DNA from 2 places in the Streptomyces sp. NPDC091209 genome. Region 2 is predicted to be linked to the other one. Evidence: riboswitches for the same ligand, from Rfam matches in the RefSeq annotation. Region 2 holds a riboswitch; the other holds the start of a gene.

Region 1 (10,973 bases), on a different contig from region 2:
CCCGCCAGAGCTCGTGCCCGAACAGGAACGGCGAGTTGGCCCCGACCGCGATCTGCGGGGCCACGACCGCCTGCGCCGCGTTCCACACATCCGCGAACCGGTCCGGCGTGACCTGAAGGTGCAACTGCACTGAGGTGCAGGCGGCTTCGGGCGCGATGGATCCCGACCTGCAGACCAAGCGCTCCACACCGTCGATGTCGAGTTCGAAATCCTCTCCGCGCGCGGCCACGATCTGATCGTTGAGCAGCGTGTAGCGGTCGACGTCCGAGAGGTTCGCGGACACCAGATCGTCCCGGCCGAGTGTCGGCAGAATGCCGATCATCACGATTCCGGCGTCGACCTCGCCGGCTTTCCGATGGGCGTACGCGAGCGAGGTGCGGATCTCCTCGGCGAGCCGGTCGAATACCCGTCCGCCCAATCGGTGTGGGGCTATGTTGACTTCCAGATTGAACATGGCGAGTTCTGTTTGGAAATCGCGGCTCGCAATCCGTTCGAGCACTTGCGCATTCATCATTCTGGGCAAGCCGTCGGGTCCCGCGAGATTCAATTCGATCTCCAGGCCCATCAGGTTCTTCGGGCGGTCGAACCGCTTCTCCTCCAGCAGTCGCTCCAGCCCCGTCAGACACTGCCGGAGCTTGTCGCGGTAGCGCTGCCGATCGGACAGGCCGATTGTCCCTGCCACGACCTTCTCCCCCATCGAAGTGTCCCTCCTCGGATGGGCAGGCCGACGCTCCGGCCCTGGCGTCCCGGGTCACGGTGGATGATGCCCAGGCAACGCGATCCATAACGTCCCGCGGGCGCTCTTCGACCGCTACCCTGGACATCGGCCCCGGGCACATTCACCGGGCATGGAGCAAAAAGCAAGTTTACCGCCCGACATGATCTCGTGAAAAACGCCGACGAGAATCGGCCGACCGCTACGGCGGAGTATTCCGAGGTCACCGCGGTTCGACCGCTCAGAACCGGGATGAATCCCTCTTTTCATCGACCGAATAGCGCCTTGCTCTTCGTATTCGGGACGACTAGACGAAACACCGCCTGAACACGCGTCGTATAAACTCCGCTACCGAGGCAGAGAGTTGGCGCTCGCGGTCCTAGGTCCTGTCGTCACGGTGACGGCGGCAGGCGACACCCTGTCGGCGGATCCAGACCCCTCGCCCCTCTGACCCGAGAGCTGACAGCGCCGTCCGCCCCCGCCCTCGCGCCACTGTGCCTGTCGAATGAGAGGCGACCCACCATGCCGTTGCACGTACCCCCGGCTCCCGCGCCCGCCCTGCGCACCGTTCTCACGGCACTCGGTTCCCCCACCGCTGTCCGCGAAGCCCGCACCCCGTCCCTGCGCCTGGCACAGGGACCCGCCACCCCCGAACTCCCGCTGCCCGTCCACGTCCTGGATCGCATCACTCCCGCGGGCGCCTCCGCCACCCGGCTCGCCGGGTGGCGTTTCCTGATCCGTTGCGGCGACCGTGCGGTGGCCGCGGCCGACACCGTGCTGACCGCGGACGGCTGGGCCTTCTCGCGCTTCTTCGAGGGCCCCTACATCGCCGCGACGGAAAGCGCCGTACGGCAGGCCGAGACCATGCAACAGCCCTACCAAGCACGCCTGTTGTCCGTGCCCGAGCTGTACATGCTGACCCTCTGGCTGCACGGCGACTGCACGGCGGACGGTGCCGCCGGCCATCCGGCCGCCACCGACCTTCTGGTCCCGCTCGCACCGGCCCCACCCGGCATCGCCGCGCACCGGCCGTACCGCGTCGCCGAACTGCTGCCCGTTCTCACCCACCGGGTCACCCCGGCACCGCTCCTCAGCTCGCCCGCCTGAGCCGCCGCGCTCCTGCACCCTTGTCCGTGCCCCGCAGCCGTGCCCCCGGCCGCGGGGCACGGCGCTGTCACGCACCCGGAGGACCGATCGCTCGTTAGGGCTCCACAGCGCTCGTACGAGGGGAAACGCGCTCCGCGCCGGACCTGACTAGCCCTATTCGGCCACCTCGAACCACCCGAAAAGGCAACGCAGTTGGGGTGAACCCTCCGCAGGGGTGATGCGTCATCAACCTGTGAGAAGCGGTGCCCCCAAATCCCTGCGGATTGGCGCCCGTGGGGCAACACTGGGGTCAGACCACACATCAACGGGGGGCGGCCATGAGTACCTCAAGCCGCAAGACAGACACCACAGCCATCACTCACACCTCGACCCAGCGAAAGATCCCATCCATGTGCCAGCACCAGCCACCGTGTCCTTCAGCCGAATCAGCCGACCGGGAGTCCGCCCGCCTCGCGGCGCACCACCCGGAGCAGGGATGGAGCCTGCTGTGCAACGGCGTTCTGCTCTTCGAGGACACCGGTGAGCTCCTGCCCGACGGCCAGATCATCGCGCCGCACCGCCCGCTGGGCGGCGCGCAGGTGATGACGGCCGCCTGAGCCGCACCACCCGGGCGGCCCTGACCGGCCGCCCAGACACACGAGGGGCCGGCCCGGAGACGTACTCTCCGAACCGGCCCCGACGCATGACCGAGGGTGATCACTCCCCGTAGCCGTCCACGTGCCGAGCGCTGATCAGTCCTCGTAGGCGTCCAGCGGCGGGCAGGAGCAGACGAGGTTCCGGTCGCCGTACGCCTGGTCGATGCGGCGCACCGGCGGCCAGTACTTGTCGGCGGGCGAGACACCGGCCGGGAAGACGGCCTCCTCGCGGCTGTACGGGTGCTCCCAGTCGCCGCCGAGCGCGGCGGCCGTGTGCGGCGCCCCGCGCAGCGGGTTGTCGTCCACCGCCCACTCGCCGGAGCCGACCTTCTCGATCTCCGCGCGGATCGCGATCATCGCGTCGCAGAACCGGTCGAGCTCTCCCAGGTCCTCGGACTCGGTCGGCTCGATCATCAGCGTGCCGGCCACCGGGAACGACATGGTCGGCGCGTGGAAGCCGTAGTCGATGAGGCGCTTCGCGATGTCGTCGACGCTCACGCCGGTCGCCTTGGTGAGCGGGCGCAGGTCGATGATGCACTCGTGCGCGACCAGGCCGGCGGGACCGGTGTACAGCACCGGGTAGTGCGGCTCCAGGCGCTTGGCGATGTAGTTCGCGGAGAGCACGGCCACCTGCGTGGCGCGCTTGAGGCCCTCGCCGCCCATCAGCCGGACGTACGACCAGGAGATGGGCAGGATGCCCGCGGAGCCCCAGGGAGCGGCCGAGATCGGGCCGACACCGGTCTCGGGACCGGCCTCGGGCTGGAGCGGGTGGTTCGGCAGGTACGGCGCCAGGTGCGCGCGCACACCGACCGGGCCGACGCCCGGACCGCCGCCGCCGTGCGGGATGCAGAAGGTCTTGTGCAGGTTGAGGTGCGAGACGTCGCCGCCGAAGTGGCCCGGCTTGGCGAGGCCCACCAGGGCGTTGAGGTTGGCGCCGTCGACGTAGACCTGGCCGCCGGCCTCGTGCACCTGGGCGCAGATGTCGGCGACGTGCTCCTCGAACACACCGTGCGTCGAGGGGTACGTGATCATCAGCACCGACAGTTCGTCGCGGTACTGCTCGATCTTGGCACTGAGGTCCTGGACGTCGATCTCGCCGTCGTCCGCGGTCTTCACGACGACGACCTTCATGCCGGCCATCACGGCGCTGGCGGCGTTGGTGCCGTGCGCGGAGGACGGGATGAGGCAGACGGTGCGCTGGTCGTCGCCGTTGGCGCGGTGGTAGCCGCGCACGGCCAGCAGACCGGCCAGCTCGCCCTGCGAACCGGCGTTGGGCTGGAGCGACACCTTGTCGTAGCCGGTGACCTCGGCGAGCTGGTCCTCCAGCTCGTGGATGAGCGTCAGATAGCCCCGCGCCTGCTCGGCGGGCGCGAAGGGGTGCATCTGCCCGAACTCGGGCCAGGTGACCGGCTCCATCTCGGTGGTCGCGTTGAGCTTCATCGTGCAGGAGCCCAGCGGGATCATGCCGCGGTCGAGCGCGTAGTCGCGGTCGGAGAGCTTGCGCAGGTAGCGCAGCATCGCGGTCTCGGAGCGGTGCTGGTGGAAGACGGGGTGCGTGAGGTACTCGTCGGTGCGCAGCAGCGCGGCCGGCAGGGTGTCCTCGGCGCTCGCGTCCAGCGCCTCGATGTCGCCCTCGACGCCGAAGGCGGTCCACACGGCGGCCAGCTGCTCGCGCGTGGTCGTCTCGTCGCACGAGATCGACACGTGGTCGGCGTCGACGGGGTGGAGGTTGACGCCGTGGTCGCGGGCGGCGGCGACGATCTCGGCGGCCCGGCCCGGGACCCGCACGGTGAGGGTGTCGAAGTACGCGCCGTGCACGAGCTCGACACCGCCGGCGGTGAGCCCGGCGGCCAGGACCGTGGCGTAGCGGTGGGTACGCCGTGCGATGGTCCGCAGGCCGTCGGGACCGTGGTAGACGGCGTACATGCCGGCCATCACGGCGAGCAGCACCTGAGCCGTACAGATGTTGCTGGTCGCCTTCTCACGACGGATGTGCTGCTCACGCGTCTGCAGGGCGAGGCGGTACGCCTTGTTCCCGTCGGCGTCCACGGAGACACCGACCAGCCGGCCGGGGAGGCTGCGCGCGAACTTCTCGCGGACCGCCATGTAACCGGCGTGCGGTCCGCCGAAGCCCATCGGCACACCGAAGCGCTGCGTCGTACCGACCGCGATGTCCGCGTCGAGCTCGCCGGGCGAGGTGAGCAAGGTCAGGGCGAGCAGATCGGCCGCGACGGTGACGACCGCGCCCAGCTCGTGCGCCTGCTCGACGATCGGCTTGATGTCGCGTACGGCACCGGAGGCGCCCGGGTACTGGATCAGCACGCCGTTGATCTCGCGCCCGGCGAGGTCGGCCGGGATGCCGTCGGCGAGGTCGGCGACGACGATCTCGACGCCGGTCGGCTCGGCGCGGGTCTCTATGACGGCGATGGTCTGCGGCAGCGCGTCCGCGTCGACCAGGAAGAGGCCCTTCTTGTTCTTGCCCATGCGGCGGGACAGCGCCATCGCCTCGGCGGCGGCGGTGCCCTCGTCGAGGAGGGACGCGCCGGAGGTCGGCAGTCCGGTCAGCTCGGCGACGACGGTCTGGAAGTTCAGCAGCGCCTCGAGACGGCCCTGCGAGATCTCCGGCTGGTACGGCGTGTACGCGGTGTACCAGGCCGGGTTCTCCATGACGTTGCGCAGGATCACCGGCGGCGTGAAGGTGCCGTAGTAACCGAGGCCGATCATCGAGCCGAGCACCTCGTTGCGGTCCGCGAGGGAGCGGAGCTCGGCCAGTACCTCGGCCTCGGTGCGCGCGGCCGGCAGCTTCAGGGCCTCGGCATTCTTGATCACGTCCGGCACCGCGGCGGCCGTCAGCTCGTCGAGCGAGCCGTATCCGACCTGCGCGAGCATCTTGGCCCGGGCTTCGGAGTCGGGCCCGATGTGGCGCTGCTCGAAGGGGATGCCCTGTTCGAGCTCGGAAAGCGGAATGCGAGGGGCGGTCATGGCGGAGGCCTCCTGGTCTGACGCGACCTTCGAGGGGCACCCCGGCACGGGTACCCCGACGGCCTCCCCCTCTGTCATCTCAACCTGAGAGTTTCACCGGATCGTCCATGGACGATCCGGCTTTCACCGTCGGTGAGAGCGGAGGCCAACAGCACCCGCCCTGCTTTCCAGAGTGACCTCGTCCGTGCGGTACGTGAGCCTGAGAGATTCCGGGGAGGAGTTGCTCCTTCGGCGCCTCCGGTGAAATCTGGAGGACTCTCCCGCACGGGATCAGCAGCCGTCTGCCAGCCTACCAGCGAGGACAAGACATCAGCCTTCGAGTGGCCGCTCTCACAAATGTGCTCTTTTGTAGTACTTACGGATGAGTTTGCGACCACGTGGAGGGACCGTGCAGACCGACATCGATCCGCGCAACCTGATCGGCCGCAAGGCGTTCGACAGCAAGGGCACCAAGATCGGCACGATCGACGAGGTGTACCTCGACGACGCGACCGGCGTCCCTGAGTGGGCTGCCATACGCACCGGGCTGTTCAGCAGGGACGCCTTCGTGCCCCTGGAGCCCAGCGAGATCGTCGAGGGGACCTTGCGCATCCCGTTCGACCGGGCCCTGATCAAGGACGCCCCCGACTTCGGCGTCGGGCGTCACCTCTCCCCCGAACAGGAACTCCAGCTCTACCACCACTACGGGCTCGACGTGGCGTCCCCGACGCCGCCGGACCGGGACTTCGGCCGGCTCGCGGGCACGGAGGACGCCTGAGCCCCCGGGGCCGGGTGCGGGCCCGCCTTCGGCTCCGGACCTCGCGTCGCGGCTTCTGACGCCGCCGGGCCGGGACCCGGTGCGGACCCGCCGGGTCTTCGCTCCACCAGGGGCAGCGGGTCCGCCGGTTCGAGCTGCGGATCGTCCGTCCGGAAGGTCCGCACCCGGCCGGGCTCGGACGAGGGCGTCTCGAAGCGCACCGTGACCCGTCCCAGCCCGCTCCCCTGCACCCATCCGTGCCCGTGCTCGGCATGGCGCACATCGTGCCCGGAGGGCCACCGCCGCTCGGCGGGCACCGCCTCCTCCGCGACGGCCCCCTCGGGCTCGTCCGCCGAATGGTCATCGGCCGCGGGCTCCCCCACCGCGGCGGCCTGCGCCTGCGCGAACAGGTCCTCCTGCGTGTAGTCGGCGAGCCCGGAGACGCCGACCCCCAGCAGGCGCACGCCGCCGGTCGTGTCCACGCCCTCCAGCAGCCGCGCGGCGGCCTCCCGAACGACACCGGGGTCGTCCGTGGGCCCGCGCAGCGTCTCGGAGCGGGTCAGGGTCGAGAAGTCGTACCTGCGTACCTTCAGAACGATCGTCCGCCCCGACAGCCCGGCCCGGCGCAGCCGCCGCACACACCGGTCCGCGAGCCGCTGCACCTCCAGCTCCACCCGGACCCGGTCGTGGATGTCCACGTCGTACGTGTCCTCGACCGACACCGACTTGGTCTCCCGCTCGGCCACCACGGGGCGCTCGTCGTGGGCCAGCGCCATCGCGAACAGCGCGTGCCCGTGCGCCTTCCCCAGCAGCCGTACGAGCTCGTCCTCGCCCGCCTCGGCCAGTTCCTCGACGGTGGTGATGCCGGCCCGCCGCAGATGGTCGCCGGTGGCCGGCCCCACGCCCGGCAGCGTCCGCACCGGCATCGGCCCCAGCAGCGCCCGCTCGCTGCCCGGCTCGATCAGCACGAGACCGTCGGGCTTGGCCTGCTCCGAGGCGATCTTCGCCAGCATCTTGGAGGCGGCGAGCCCCACCGACCCCGTGAGACCCGTGACCGCCCGGATGTCCGCGCGCAGCTTGGCACCGGCCAGCCGCGCCGAGGCGTCGTCCCAGGCCGTCCCGCCCGCCTCCAGGTCCACGAACGCCTCGTCCAGGCTCAGCGGCTCCACCAGCGGCGACAGGGCCCGCAGCAGCCCCATCACCTGCTCGCTGACCTCACGGTAGAGCCCGAAGCGCGGCACGAGATAGGCGGCGTTCGGGGCGCGCCTGCGGGCCTGGGCCATGGGCATCGCCGAGTTCACCCCGAAGACGCGAGCCTCGTACGAGGCGGTGGCGACGACTCCACGAGGTCCGAGCCCGCCCACCACGACGGCTTTCCCGCGCAGGCTCGGCTTGGACGCCTGCTCCGCCGAGGCGAAGAAGGCGTCCATGTCGAGATGCAGGATCGTGGGCGCGGTTCTCACATCTCCGATGCTGCCCTACGCCACTGACAATGCCCCGGCAGGCCGGGGCATCACGTCATCGAAAGCCGCGCGTCACACCGCGCGGTTGCGCCTGCGCGCGAGTTCGTCGGCGGGGTTGTGCCCGAGGAGCGTCTCACCGGTGTCGACCCGCTCTCCGTGCAACTGCGACAGGGCGCCCTCGACGTCCCGCCACACCACGCCCACGGCGATGCCGAAGACACCCTGGCCGCCCTGCAGCAGCGCGTGGACCTCGTCGGGCGAGGTGCACTCGTAGACCGTCGCGCCGTCGCTCATCAGCGTCATGCGCCCCAGGTCCTGGAAGCCGCGCTCCCTCAGGTGCTGGACCGTGGTGCGGATGTTCTGCAGCGACACCCCGGTGTCGAGGAACCGCTTGACGATCTTCAGGACCACCACGTCCCGGAAGCTGTACAGGCGCTGTGTCCCCGACCCGTAGGCGGGACGCACACTGGGCTCGACGAGTCCGGTCCTCGCCCAGTAGTCCAGCTGCCGGTAGGTGATGCCCGCGGCGGCGCACGCCGTGGGCCCGCGGTAACCGAGCTCCTCGGGAACAGTCCCTCCCTCACCGGACACTGCTGTCGGCCGCCGCGCAACGTGATCGGCCGCGCCGCCATGATGGGGGTGCCCCCTGCTCGAGCCGAGCCGAGAGCTTGGGGGAGGGTACGGGCCGCTCTCTCCCGGACCGTGTCCGGGAGCACCCCCAGCCGTACCGTCGCCGCTGCTTCTCACGCCGACCTCCGTCCTTGACCTGCCTTCTCGACGGTAGGCAGTCACCAGGGGCGCGTCAACGATCGCCACACTCGGCACGCCGAGTGATAATCACCCTAAGAGTGGTTTCCCGTGCCCTACCGCGGGGAAAGGCTAGCCGAATGCTCTCGGCGCGGGCCGCGGCACACCACACTCGCCACGGGCAAATGCGGCCCGGATCGGCCCTCCGCCCGCCCGCCTCACTGGCTGTTGGTGCCGAAGTCCTCGGGCGAGATCTGGTCCAGGAACTCGCGGAACTTCTCCACCTCGTCCTCCTGCTCGTCCGGGATCGCGATACCGGCGTCGTCGAGCACCCCGTCACTGCCGTAGATCGGCGTTCCGGTGCGCAGGGCCAGCGCTATGGCGTCGGACGGCCTGGCGCTCACCTCGACCCCGCTGGCGAAGACGAGCTCGGCGTAGAAGACGCCCTCGCGCAGGTCCGTGATCCGTACTTCGGTGAGCTCCTGGCCGACGGCCTCCAGCACGTCCTTGAAAAGGTCGTGGGTCAGCGGTCGTGCGGGGGCCATGCCCTGCTGTGCGAAGGCGATCGCCGTCGCCTCCCCCGGTCCGATCCAGATGGGGAGGTAGCGGTCGCCTCCCACTTCACGCAGAAGCACGATCGGTTGGTTGGAGGGCATCTCGACCCGGACACCTACGACATCGAGCTCGTTCACACAGCAACCCTAGGCCGTGCCCGGGACGTTTGGGTAGTCGGGCACAGAACGGGTGGACGATCCAGGGCCCGCGCCGGTACGCCGGATCAGCGCAGTCGCACGCCCAGCGCGGTCTGCACGAGTGCCGCGTGCAGCTTCACCGTGAGGCCCGCGAGTTCCTTCGTACGGGCCTCCGCATGCGCCCGGGTCTGTGGGTTGCGGTGCCGCCGCAGGGGTGCGACCACCTGGTCCACCAGTCCGGCATCACGCTCCGCCGCGGCCTTCATCGCCCGCAGATGGCGCGGCTCGATCCCGAACCGGCCCAGCTCGACGACGAGCGCGGCGACCGTCACCGCCTCGGCGTCGTAGACACCGTCGGGCAGCGGGCCGATCAGTCCGTACGACTCCCACTCCTCGAGCTGCTGCTCACCGATCTCGGCGGCGGCCAGCAGCTCGGCGCGGCCCACCCGGGCCGCCGTGGGCCCCTCGGGCTCGCTGTAGAGCTCGCCGAGGGCTTCTCCCTCACCCGGGTCGCGCTGACGGCCCACGGAGGGCAGACGCACCTGCTCGCCGCGCGCCAGGGCGTCCAGGTGCTCGCGGATCACCTTCAGCGGCAGGTAGTGGTCACGCTGCATCCTCAGGACGTGGCCGAGGCGTTCGACATCGTTCGCGCTGAACTTGCGGTACCCCGAAGGGGTCCGCCGCGGCTCGACGAGCCCCTCCGACTCCAGGAACCTGATCTTGGAGATGGTGACTTCGGGGAACTCGTCGCGCAGCACGCTCAGCACCGCGCCGATGCTCATCAGCCCACTGTCCGCGGCGGCGGTACCGCTGCCGGCACCGCCGCTCGGTGTTTGAAGCATGGACATTCCCTCGGTGTCCCCCCGGACGGATTTGGGGGAGGGTCAGATGCCCTGCTGGCTCGCGTAGAACACCAGCCGGTACTTGCCGATCTGCACCTCGTCACCGTTCGACAGCGGGACCTGGTCGATCCGCTCCCGGTTGACGTACGTGCCGTTCAGGCTGCCGACGTCGGCGACCGTGAAAGATCCGTCCGCGATACGACGGAACTCCACATGGCGCCGCGACACCGTCACGTCGTCGAGGAAGATGTCGCTCTGCGGATGACGCCCGGCCGTGGTCAGCTCACTGTCCAGCAGGAAGCGGCTGCCCGAGTTGGGGCCTCGGCGCACCACCAGGAGCGCCGATCCGACCGGCAGCGCGTCGACAGCCGCCTGAGCCTCGGGGGAGAGCATCGGCGAGGGAGTCTGACCCGTCACCTCGGCGTCGTACGCCTCGATACCGGAGATGGAGATCGTGGACGTCTGCTCCGAGGGACGCTCGGGTCCGACCCGCAGCGGCGCACCGCAGTTGGAACAGAACCGGCTGTTCTCCGCGTTGCGGTTCCCGCACCTCGAACACACCTGGGCCGACATGGACGGATCCTCCTGCCGCGGCTGCCCACCAGGGGCATGGGACGCATACGGATCGGAGGCGAACCCTCCACCCGTGCTTGAGGCTGACGGTTCCCCGAAACCTATGCGGCCGGACTGGGCAGGGTCAACAGACGACGCGCCGGGTCCACCGGGGCCGGTGACCTGGTCCCGGAACAGCGGACGGTCGCCGCTCTGGGCCTCCGCGTCTCCCTGGCGCGGTGCACGGTGACGGGCAGTCGCGTTGTCGCCACTGTCCTCTCGCGTGCTCTTGCCGAACAACTTCGCAAACAACTTCACGGGCGATTCCCCTTGACCGAAACAGACCCGCCCGTGGGGCAGGACGAACCCTGATTGAACACACCGGTCGACCCGGACATCCTCACAACGTCCGTATCCACCAGACAGTTTCCACCACGCACCACCCATTCGGTGCGCCGACCCCCCGCAACCTCCTGCCCTGGCCCGGCGGCCCCCATGCGAC
Region 2 (10,973 bases):
CGGCGCGCAGTCCGTGCCGGACCACGACCTTGCTCTCGCGCAGGCCCTTGGCGCGGGCCGTGCGGATGAAGTCCTCGTTCATCGTCTCCATCATGCCCGAGCGGGTGAGCCGCGCGTAGATGGCGGAGTACAGGAGCGCGAGAGAACACCAGGCGGGGAAGAGGGTGTTGGCCCACTGCGCGGGATTCTCGCTGAACGGGACGTAGGTGCGGCCGAAGATCGGCCACTGGTAGGTGAAGAGCAGCAGCGCCAGGTTGCCCGTGAAGAACATGGGCAGCGAGACACCGGCGAGCGCGACGCCCATGAAGGTGCGGTCGAAGAACGAGCGCGGCTTGAGCGCGGAGATCACGCCGACAGCCACACCGGACACGAGCCACATCACCGCGGCACCCGCGGCGAGCGAGAGGGTCACCGGAAGGCGGGAGGTGAGCTCCGGCCAGACGGCCTGGTGGGTCTTGAAGGAGTACCCGAAGCACGGCGCGCCGCAATGCGCCTTGGTGGGACCCAGGTCATAGGTAGCGCCGCTGACGATCCCCTTGATGAAGTGCCAGTACTGGACGTAGACGGGCTGGTCCAGACCGAGGTTGTGCTTGACCGCGAGAATGTCGGCCTTCGTCGGGCTCTTCCCGATGTACTGCTGCGCGAGCTGGTCGGCGGTCTGGCCTACCAGTCTTGGCAGCAGGAAGAAGATGGCGAAGGTGACCGCGGAGACGACCAGGAGCAGGATCGCTGCCGCTGCCGTCCGACGGAGGATGTACGAGATCACGGGGATCGGCGCTGGTGCCCGCGGGCCGCTAAGCCCGCGGGCACCAATGCCTTCACCTGCCTTCCGGGGCTGCTACTTCTTCGTGGTGCCGATGTTGAGGTAGTCGTACTGACCGCTGAAGGCCGCCGTGGAGACCAGGTTGGTCGCGTACTGCGGGCGGGCCAGCAGAACCTTGAAGTAGGTCAGCGGCACGAGGACGGCGTCGTCCATGGTCTTCTTGTCGATCTCGGTGTACAGGCCGTTGCGCGCGGTGTCGTCCTGCGTGCCGATCGCCTTCTCGAGGAGGGCGTTGACGTCCTTGTTGTCGTACTGCGACAGGTTGGTGTTACCCGAGGCGCCGATCGCGCTGCCGTTCAGGATCTGCTGCAGGAAGCCGTAGCCGGAGGGCCAGTCGGCACCCCACTGCATCATGATCAGGCCGATGTTCTGCTTCTCGGTGAACTTCGGGACACCCGCGTAGTCGGTGAAGTACTTGCCCGACGGGTACTGCTTCAGGGTGGCGTTGATGCCGGCCGCCTTCAGAGAGGCGATGATCGCGGTGGCCGCGTCGATCTCCTGCGGGCGGTCGCTGCGCGCGGTGATGTTGGTGCTGATGGTCGACTTGCCACAGGCCTTGAGCTGGTCCTTGGCCTTGGCCGCGTCACCCTTGTTGCCGGCGGACGCGTAGACGTCCGACTTGGCGTAGCCCGGGATGTCGGGCGGGAGAACCGTGGAGGCCACGTCGCCGCGGATCGGGCCGCCCTCGGCGGTCTGCACCGAGACCTTGTCGATCGCGAACTGCACGGCCTTGCGGCACGCGACGTTGTCGAACGGCTTCACCTTGGTGTTGATCGCCATGTAGACGAGACGGCCACCGTAGGTGTTGTCGGTGTTGGCCTTCTTGTCGGCGGAGGTGAGCAGCTGCGCCTGGGTCGCGGCCTGGACACCGCCACCACCGAGGTCGATCGCGTCGCCCGCGAGGACGTCCTTGTCGATCGTCTCGGCGTTGACCTTCAGGTTGACGACGATCTTGTCCGGGTACTGCTTGCGCAGCGGGTCGGACTTCGCGTCCCAGTTCTCGTTGCGCACGAGGACGGCCTGCTTGCCGTCCGAGTAGCTCTGGAACTTGTACGAGCCCGAGGACACGATGTTCTTGACGTAGTCGACGCCGTTGTCCTTGGCCTGCGGGACCGGAGCCGTCTGCGGCGAGGCGACCAGGTAGTCGAACTCCTGGAACGCGGTCTTCAGGTGGAAGACGACGGTCGTGTCGTCAGGGGTCGCGATCGAGTCGAGGCCCTTGCCGCTCTTGTCCTTGTAGGGACCCTGGTACTTGTCGCCGCCCACGAGGAACTGCTGGAAGTAGTTCGGGCCGAGGGAGAGCACGTCACGCGCGAAGTTCGAGCGCTCCACCGCGTACTTGACGTCCTTGGACGTGATCGGCGTGCCGTCCTGGTACTTCAGGCCGGTACGCAGCTTGTACGTCCAGGTCTTGCCGCCGTCGCTCGGGACGCCCTTGCCGGCCGCGAGGTCGGGGACAAGGGTGTTGCCCTTCTGACCGGCGCCGGGCTGGAACGTCATCAGCGGGCGGGCGTACAGCCGGCTGAGGTTGTACATGTACGCGTAGTACGTGTTGCCCGGGTCGAAGGAGTCCGGGACATCGGAGTACTCGTACGTAACCGTGCCCCCCTTCTTCGTGGAGGCGTTGACGACGCCCGTGGTTGCTGCGTTGGCCCCAGCTGATTTGGCGGTGCCGTCGTTCTTGTTGTCATCGGCCTTGCTGCAGCCTGCAACGAGCAGACTCGCGGAGCCGATGGCCGCTATAGCGGCCAGCGCTGACCTTCGCATAATGGGCGGGTTCCCCTCCATTGTCGGAAACTTGGTGATCTCTCGGTGTCCGTCAGACATCAACGGCTGCGCGGGTCGAGAGCGTCGCGGAGACCGTCGCCGAGCAGGTTGAACGCGAGGACGGTCACGAAGATGGCGAGGCCGGGCACGATCATGAACTGCGGGTCGACCTCGTAGTAGGTGACCGCATCCCTGAGCATGCCGCCCCAGGACGCCTGCGGGGGCTGGATGCCGACCCCGAGGAAGCTGAGGGACGCCTCGAAGAGGATGTTGGTCGGGATGAGCAGCGTCGAGTAGACGATGATCGGGCCGACCAGGTTGGGCAGCAGCTCCCGGAACACGATGTACGGGCCCCTGGCGCCCATACCGCGGGAGGCGTCCACGAATTCCCGCTCACGCAGGGCGAGCGTCTGGCCTCGGACGATCCGGCCCAGGTAGGGCCAGTTGAAGAAGCCGATCACGAAGATCAGAACGCTCAGGTGGAGCGGGAGCCCTTCGAGGCCGAACGCGCCGCCCTGAAGGGTGGCGGAGATGGCGATCGCGAAGAGCAGGAGGGGGAAGGCGAGGAAGGTGTCCATCAGGCGGCTGATGATCGAGTCGACCCGCCCGCCGTAGAAGCCCGCGACGACGCCCAGGATCGCGCCGATCACGTTCGACAGGATGGTGGCGCCGAAGGCGACCACCAGCGACACCCAGGAGCCCTCCAGGATGCGGGTGGCCAGGTCGCGCCCGAACTTCGGGTCGACTCCGAGCGGGTGGTCCGCGCTCATGCCACCCGAACCGCCCGTGGGCAGCGAGGTGTTGGGGTCGATCAGGTCCTGGTGGAAGGCGTTCGGGTCCAGCCCCAGCATCGACTGGAGGGGCCGGGCGAGGATCGCCAGCAGGATGAGCAGTACGACGATGACACCGCCGGCGACCGCCACCTTGTCGCGCTTGAAGCGCGTCCAGGCGATCTGTCCCAGGGAACGGCCCTCGATCTGCCCCTTGCCGACCCCGGCAAGCACAGCCTCTGGCTGCGCTTCCGTTGCCGCCGCGGTGGTCTCGATCGGTGCGGTCACAGTGACCCGACCCCTCTCGCCGGTGGTGACCGGCCTACGCCTGCCGCTGTCTGCGGCTTGGTTCACTTGCTCGCCGGGAAGTTGACCGCAGGTGGTGCGGCCCGATGGCCCGGCTGATGATTCGACTTGCATTCGCTCACAGGACCGAAGACCCCGTGTCTGTTGGGGGAGTCTTCAGTGCCGCCACGATCGGGTGCCAGGCCTCATGGGGAAAGTATGCGCAACCGTGATGCTTGTTGAGGGATTCCGTTATCCGAACAGTGGGTAACAGGATCCGGACGGTTGCCAATTGACACCAAAGTGACCAAAAGGGTCTTTTCGGTCTCAAGTGCCACCAAATCGGGACACTCGGCACAAACGCCCACTTCCCCGCAGGTCAGCAGCATGGGACGCACGACATATGAAGGCCGTGTGCAGGGTCATGATGCCAGCCGAACTCGCACTGGCATCCGACAGGTCCGGGATTCGGGACGCCCTCAGTAGCCGCCACGGGCCGGCGGATAGCCGTAGCCGCCCGCCATCGGCGCCTGTGCGGGAGCCGCGTGCGCCTCACGGTCGTAGAACGGCCGGGCATGGGCGCGCAGCCACATCGCCACCGGGTCGAACTCGTCCGACATCGCCACGGTGGAGACGGGCAGCCCGTCCGGGACCGCGCCGATGGACTGCTGCATCATCGCCCGCACCGAGTCCACAGCGGGCGGTGAAGTGTCGTACACGTCAAGGCCGATGGCCAGATAAGGCGCCCCGAGCGAGGGCTGCACCCAGGCCCGGCGCAACGAGCGCACGGCCGGGGTCAGATGCGCGTTCTGGGTCAACAGGGCGTAGAACTGCGGGATTTCGATGCCGGGCTCGGAGAGCCGGAGCGGGCCCGCGGGCTGCCGCTCCAGGCCCGTGGCGATCCGGCGCAGATCCAGCCAGGGGATGCCGAGACCGCCGCCGGGGGCGTGTGGATTGAGCCACAGGCCGAACTGGTCGGGGTACAGGGTGCGGGCGACGTCCAGCCCGTCCACGACTTCGTACGAGCGGTTCCAGCCACTGGCCGAGAGCTCCTGGGCCGAGGTGACACAGGGCGCGTACCCGAAGCCCTCCACCTGCATGTTCCCGTACTGGGCGTCCGGAGAGCCGGCCTGGCCGTGCCAGAGCAGCATCCACACCTGGCCGGACGACGGGGTCGCGAGCGCGCGAAGGAGCGCCTCGTAGGCGTCGTAACGCCCGGGAGTCACCTGGCGCAGCATGTGCTCGACCTGCCCGGCCGCGGCCGTGCCCGACGCGCTCACCCTCAACCGCCCCTTCGCGAACAATTCACGACGAACTCATCCCTTACGCCCGAGGCGCCGGTTACGAACATGCGTCAACACCTCGACCAGGCCATGAAACCAGCTTATGCGGCGTTCGCGCTCCGCCGGGGGAAGCCGTCGAGAGCGCCGGCCCGCCGCGTGCGGGGCGCCGCGGGCCCCGCGCGGCCGGGCGCACGGTCTCCCGGGCGCCCCGGAGCGGGCGGCGTTCAGAGACCGTGCTGGTAGAAGGGGCGCACCTGGGCTCGCATCCAGTCGCCGACCGGATCCTGCGTCACGTCGAGGAGAACCAGGTTCACCGGAATGTTCATCGGGACGCGGCCGAGGGCCCGGCCCAGCGCGTCGAGGGGCAGGGCGCGGGCCTCGCCCTCCCACACCGAGAGTTCGACACCGATGAACATGACCGGATCGTCGCCCTCGATGCTGGCCAGACAGCGGCGGGCGCTCAGGACGACGCCGGTCCCGGCGAACTCGGCCGAGGCCGCGGCGAGGAAGTCCATCGGGTCCTCCTGCCAGTCGGGCTCGAAGAGCCGCACCCGGCCACCGCCCGCCCCGTCCAGCGGGGTCCGCCCGGCCCGGCACAGCTCGGCGACGGCCATCGGGGGCAGCGGTACGCCGACCACACCGTCCGGGTTGACCGCGATGCCGACCTGCGGCGGAAGTCCGCGGGCGAACTCCACGGCGGGCGCGATCGTGAACGACATGTGACCGCCGGTGACCTGGCGGAACTGCTCCTCGGAGCTGAAGACCGGGACGTAGACCTGGCCCCCGAGGTCCATCGTGGGCAGATCGAGCGGACCGCTCTGCGGGCCGCCGCCGTTGGGCAGCGGCACCCACACGAAGCTGCGGCCGAGCACCTCGACGATACGAGCGGCCGACGAGGGGCCCGCGGGCATGCCGAGGGAGGAGGACAACACCTCCTCCAGCTCGTTGCCGGGCCAACCGCCGTGCGGATGGGGGTGCGCCTGTGCCGGAAAGTCCATCTGTCTACCGCCCGCTTCGAACCACTGTTCCGGCTGGAAAGGTTAGTGGGCCACCGCAACCGGTCAGTGGCCGAAGTCGATCCTGCGCAGGACGCCCGCCGCGTCCCGGTCGATGAGCACCGCCGAGCCGCACCCCGGAGGCAGGTCTCCCCTCTCCGCGGAGCGCAGCAGCCGGGCGACCGCGCCGCGATGACGGGCGAAGGCGTAGCGCGAGACGCCCCGGCCGCGCTCGCGCTGCCCGCGCCGTGCGGTGCCCGGCGTGACGTCGAGCAGCACCAGGTGCAGCGCGCCGCCCCGGCGCCGGGCCTCGCGGGCGAGCCAGCGGCGCACCCAGGCCTGTGTACCGCAGTCGTGCACGACGAGTCCGCCGCCGCCCCGCAGCGCGCGGCGCAGGCCGGCGTAGTGCGCGAGGCGGACGAGGGGACGGTAGAACGCGTACGGCAGATGGCGGGCCATCCGGCCGTCCCAGCGGTCGCGGGTGTCCTGCGAGTCGACGCGCGCGCCCCGCACGGCCCGCCGCATCAGCGTCGACTTGCCGCTGCCGGGCAGTCCGGTGACCACGACGAGGTCGCGCGCCCCGAAGCGGAGACCGTGCGGACTGTGTCCGAGCCGGTCGCGGAGATCCCGCACGACGGGCGCCGGATGCGGGCCGCGCGCCTCCCGGGCCGGTGCTCCGGGCTGCTCGGGCAGCGCGAGACCCGAGGTCGTCGCGTACGCCGTGGTCCTGTTCACCGTGACCGTCCTCCCCTTGGGTGTGGAGTCCCATCCCCGTCGACTGTAAAGAGAAGGTAATGCCCGGCGCTTCCCCTTTTCATGCGCGGACTGCCACAGCCCGGTTACAGATGCCGGGCTGCCGGGATCGGACGGCGCGTGCGATGATGGCCGCGCCAACTGCATACCGGCCGCTTGAATCCGCGCGGGAGAGTCCTGGGTACGTGTACCCGGGCGCCGAAGGAGCAAGTCCCTCCCTTGAATCTCTCAGGCCCCGTTACCGCGCGGGCGAGGCACATCTGAAAAGCGGGCCACTCACCGGTGGCTCCACCCAAGGTGCAAATCAGGACCACCGTTTCGTGGGGTCTTGATGAACCTCTCAGGTTCCGATGACAGATGGGGAGGAACGACCTCGCCGTCATGCCTTGGGAGCCAGACCGATGAGCAGCACCGCACCCCGTCACACCGCGCTCGATGCCCTGCATCGCTCGCTGGGCGCGACGATGACCGACTTCGCAGGCTGGGACATGCCCCTGCGCTACGGCTCGGAGCGCGACGAGCACCTCGCCGTCCGCACGAAGGCCGGCCTCTTCGACCTCTCCCACATGGGCGAGATCACCGTCACCGGCCCCGAGGCCGCCGCTCTCCTGAACCACGCGCTGGTCGGCAACATCGCGACCGTCGGCGTCGGCCGCGCCCGCTACACCATGATCTGCCAGGAGGACGGCGGCATCCTGGACGACTTGATCGTCTACCGCCTCGCCGAGCACGAAGCCGGTTCCTCTCACGCCCCGTCTCCTCACTACATGGTCGTCGCCAACGCCTCCAACGCCCAGGTGGTGCTGGACGCGCTGACCGAGCGCGCCGCCGGTTTCGACGCCGTGGTGCGCGACGACCGTGACGCGTACGCGCTGATCGCCGTGCAGGGGCCCGAGTCCTCCGGCATCCTCAAGGCGGTCACCGACGCGGACCTGGACGGCCTGAAGTACTACGCGGGCCTGCCGGGCACGGTGGCCGGCGTTCCGGCCCTGATCGCCCGCACCGGCTACACCGGTGAGGACGGCTTCGAGCTGTTCGTCGCCCCCGCCGACGCCGAGAAGGTGTGGCAGGCGCTGACCGACGCGGGCACCCCGGCCGGGCTGGTCCCCTGCGGTCTGTCGTGCCGCGACACGCTGCGCCTGGAGGCCGGCATGCCGCTGTACGGGCACGAGCTGACCACCTCGCTGACCCCCTTCGACGCCGGTCTCGGCCGGGTCGTGAAGTTCGAGAAGGACGGCGACTTCGTGGGGCGCGCGGCGCTGACCGAAGCCGCCGAGCGTGCCGCTTCCGAGCCGCCGCGGGTCCTCGTCGGCCTGATCGCCGAGGGGCGTCGCGTGCCGCGCGCCGGGTACTCGGTCGTCGCCGACGGCAAGGTGATCGGCGAGATCACCTCCGGTGCCCCCTCCCCCACGCTGGGCAAGCCGATCGCCATGGCGTACGTCGACGCCGCGCACGCGGCGCCGGGCACCGCGGGTGTCGGTGTGGACATCCGGGGCAGCCACGAACCGTACGAGGTCGTGGCGCTGCCGTTCTACAAGCGCCAGAAGTGACACTGGTCCGCACGGGCCGGACGTGACACCGGTCCGCAAGGGCCGGACATGACACGGATGCCCGTCGGGCTCCGGCACTGACGGGCGAGCCCGTCGGGCGCCGGACGTGACCCTGGGCACATCCGCCCGGGTCACCCACGCTTCCTTCCATCAGCACTCCACCGCGTACAGGAGAATTCAGGTCATGAGCAACCCCCAGCAGCTGCGCTACAGCAAGGAGCACGAGTGGCTGTCCGTCGCCGAGGACGGCGTCGCGACGGTCGGCATCACCGAGTTCGCGGCCAACGCGCTCGGCGATGTGGTCTACGCCCAGCTCCCGGCGGTCGGTGACACGGTGACCGCGGGCGAGTCCTGCGGCGAGCTGGAGTCGACCAAGTCGGTCAGCGACCTGTACTCCCCGGTCGACGGCGAGGTCGTCGAGGCCAACCAGGACGTCGTGGACGACCCGTCGCTCGTGAACTCCGCGCCCTTCGAGGGCGGCTGGCTGTTCAAGGTGCGCGTCGCGGGCGAGCCCGAGGACCTGATGTCCGCCGACGAGTACACCGCCTTCACCGCCGGCTGAGGAGTCACCGCATGTCGCTTCTGAACACCCCCCTTCACGAGCTGGACCCGGACGTCGCGGCCGCCGTCGACGCCGAGCTGCACCGCCAGCAGTCCACCCTGGAGATGATCGCCTCGGAGAACTTCGCTCCGGTCGCGGTCATGGAGGCCCAGGGCTCGGTCCTGACCAACAAGTACGCCGAGGGTTACCCGGGCCGCCGCTACTACGGCGGCTGCGAGCACGTCGACGTGGTCGAGCAGATCGCCATCGACCGGGTCAAGGCGCTGTTCGGCGCCGAGCACGCGAACGTGCAGCCGCACTCGGGCGCCCAGGCCAACGCGGCCGCGATGTTCGCGCTGCTCAAGCCGGGCGACACGATCATGGGTCTGAACCTCGCGCACGGCGGGCACCTCACCCACGGCATGAAGATCAACTTCTCCGGCAAGCTCTACAACGTGGTCCCGTACCACGTGAGCGACGAGACCGGCCAGGTCGACATGGCCGAGGTCGAGCGCCTCGCCAAGGAGTCCCGGCCGAAGCTGATCGTGGCCGGCTGGTCGGCCTACCCGCGGCAGCTGGACTTCGCGGAGTTCCGCCGTATCGCCGACGAGGTCGGCGCGTACCTCATGGTCGACATGGCGCACTTCGCGGGCCTGGTGGCCGCGGGGCTGCACCCGAACCCGGTGCCGCACGCCCACGTCGTCACGACGACGACCCACAAGACCCTCGGCGGCCCGCGCGGCGGCGTGATCCTCTCGACGGCCGAGCTGGCCAAGAAGATCAACTCCGCGGTCTTCCCCGGCCAGCAGGGCGGTCCCCTGGAGCACGTGATCGCCGCCAAGGCCGTCTCCTTCAAGGTCGCCGCCTCGGACGACTTCAAGGAGCGCCAGCAGCGCACGCTGGACGGCGCGCGCATCCTGGCCGAGCGTCTGGTCCAGGACGACGTGAAGGCCGTCGGCGTGGACGTCCTGTCCGGGGGCACGGACGTGCACCTGGTCCTGGTCGACCTGCGCAACTCCGAGCTGGACGGGCAGCAGGCCGAGGACCGCCTCCACGAGGTCGGCATCACGGTCAACCGCAACGCCATCCCGAACGACCCGCGCCCGCCGATGGTCACCTCGGGCCTGCGCATCGGCACGCCCGCCCTCGCCACCCGCGGCTTCACAGCCGAGGACTTCACCGAGGTCGCGGACATCATCGCCGAGGCGCTGAAGCCGGCCTACGACGTGGAGGGCCTGAAGGTCCGCGTGTCCGCTCTGGCCGACAAGCACCCGTTGTACCCCGGCCTGAAGTAGTTCCGTAGGCTTTCTGTCATACGTTGTATTCACCCGTACGGTTCCTTTCGTACGGACATCCGGGGCACCGCGCACACTGGAAGAGCGCGGTGCCCCGTTCCATGCGGTCCCGCACCACCTCCGCCGGACAACGGCGTCCGGCGAAACCACCTAGGAGTTCCCGTGGCCATCTCGGTCTTCGACCTGTTCTCGATCGGCATCGGCCCGTCCAGCTCCCACACGGTGGGCCCGATGCGCGCCGCGCGCATGTTCGCCCGGCGGCTGCGCAACGAAGAGCTGCTCGCCCCCGTCACCGCGATACGCGCCGAGCTGTACGGCTCGCTGGGCGCGACCGGCCACGGCCACGGCACCCCCAAGGCGGTGCTGCTCGGCCTGGAGGGCGCCTCGCCCCGGACGGTGGACGTGGAGGGCGCCGACGAGCGCGTCGAGCAGATCAAGGCCTCGGGCCGGATCAACCTGCTCGGCGAGCACGAGATCGACTTCAACTTCGACGACGACCTGGTCCTGCACCGCCGCAAGGCCCTGCCGTACCACGCGAACGGCATGACGATCTTCGCGTACGACGCCTCGGGCGAGCTCGTCATGGAGAAGACGTACTACTCGGTCGGCGGCGGCTTCGTGGTCGACGAGGACGCGGTCGGCGAGGACCGCATCAAGCTCGACGACACGGTCCTGAAGTACCCGTTCCGCACGGGCGACGAGCTGCTGCGGCTCACCAAGGAGACCGGGCTGTCGATCTCCGCCCTGATGCTGGAGAACGAGCGGGCCTGGCGCACCGAGGAGGAGATCCGCGAGGGGCTCCTCGGCATCTGGCGCGTCATGCAGGCCTGCGTCTCGCGCGGCATGGCCCGCGAGGGCATCCTGCCGGGCGGCCTCAGGGTCCGCCGCCGCGCCGCCCTCTCGGCCCGCCA

Evidence for each region. A riboswitch is a leader RNA that binds a small molecule or an ion and turns the genes downstream of it on or off. The one in region 2 is predicted to bind glycine.
Region 1: another riboswitch for glycine. It lies ahead of gcvP (aminomethyl-transferring glycine dehydrogenase); the one in region 2 lies ahead of gcvT (glycine cleavage system aminomethyltransferase GcvT).

The regions. Positions count from the first base shown of each region.
Region 1 covers NZ_JBIVVR010000005.1:5,695-16,667, reverse strand. The annotation lists gene ACIQRL_RS15665 (glutamate--cysteine ligase) at 1-697, opposite strand, end outside; gene ACIQRL_RS15660 (hypothetical protein) at 1,238-1,822, shown strand; gene ACIQRL_RS15655 (DUF5999 family protein) at 2,212-2,418, shown strand; gene gcvP (aminomethyl-transferring glycine dehydrogenase) at 2,554-5,439, opposite strand; glycine riboswitch at 5,617-5,712, opposite strand; gene ACIQRL_RS15645 (PRC-barrel domain-containing protein) at 5,828-6,196, shown strand; gene ACIQRL_RS15640 (DNA polymerase IV) at 6,121-7,638, opposite strand; gene ACIQRL_RS15635 (MerR family transcriptional regulator) at 7,711-8,385, opposite strand; gene ACIQRL_RS15630 (bifunctional nuclease family protein) at 8,604-9,077, opposite strand; gene ACIQRL_RS15625 (MerR family transcriptional regulator) at 9,164-9,919, opposite strand; gene ACIQRL_RS15620 (FHA domain-containing protein) at 9,962-10,918, opposite strand.
Region 2 covers NZ_JBIVVR010000011.1:294,844-305,816, forward strand. The annotation lists gene ACIQRL_RS30170 (ABC transporter permease) at 1-766, opposite strand, end outside; gene ACIQRL_RS30175 (ABC transporter substrate-binding protein) at 839-2,611, opposite strand; gene ACIQRL_RS30180 (ABC transporter permease) at 2,650-3,648, opposite strand; gene ACIQRL_RS30185 (enhanced serine sensitivity protein SseB C-terminal domain-containing protein) at 4,125-4,925, opposite strand; gene ACIQRL_RS30190 (enhanced serine sensitivity protein SseB) at 5,153-5,926, opposite strand; gene ACIQRL_RS30195 (AAA family ATPase) at 5,990-6,658, opposite strand; glycine riboswitch at 6,834-6,930, shown strand; gene gcvT (glycine cleavage system aminomethyltransferase GcvT) at 7,078-8,226, shown strand; gene gcvH (glycine cleavage system protein GcvH) at 8,411-8,788, shown strand; gene glyA (serine hydroxymethyltransferase) at 8,800-10,062, shown strand; gene ACIQRL_RS30215 (L-serine ammonia-lyase) at 10,225-10,973, shown strand, end outside.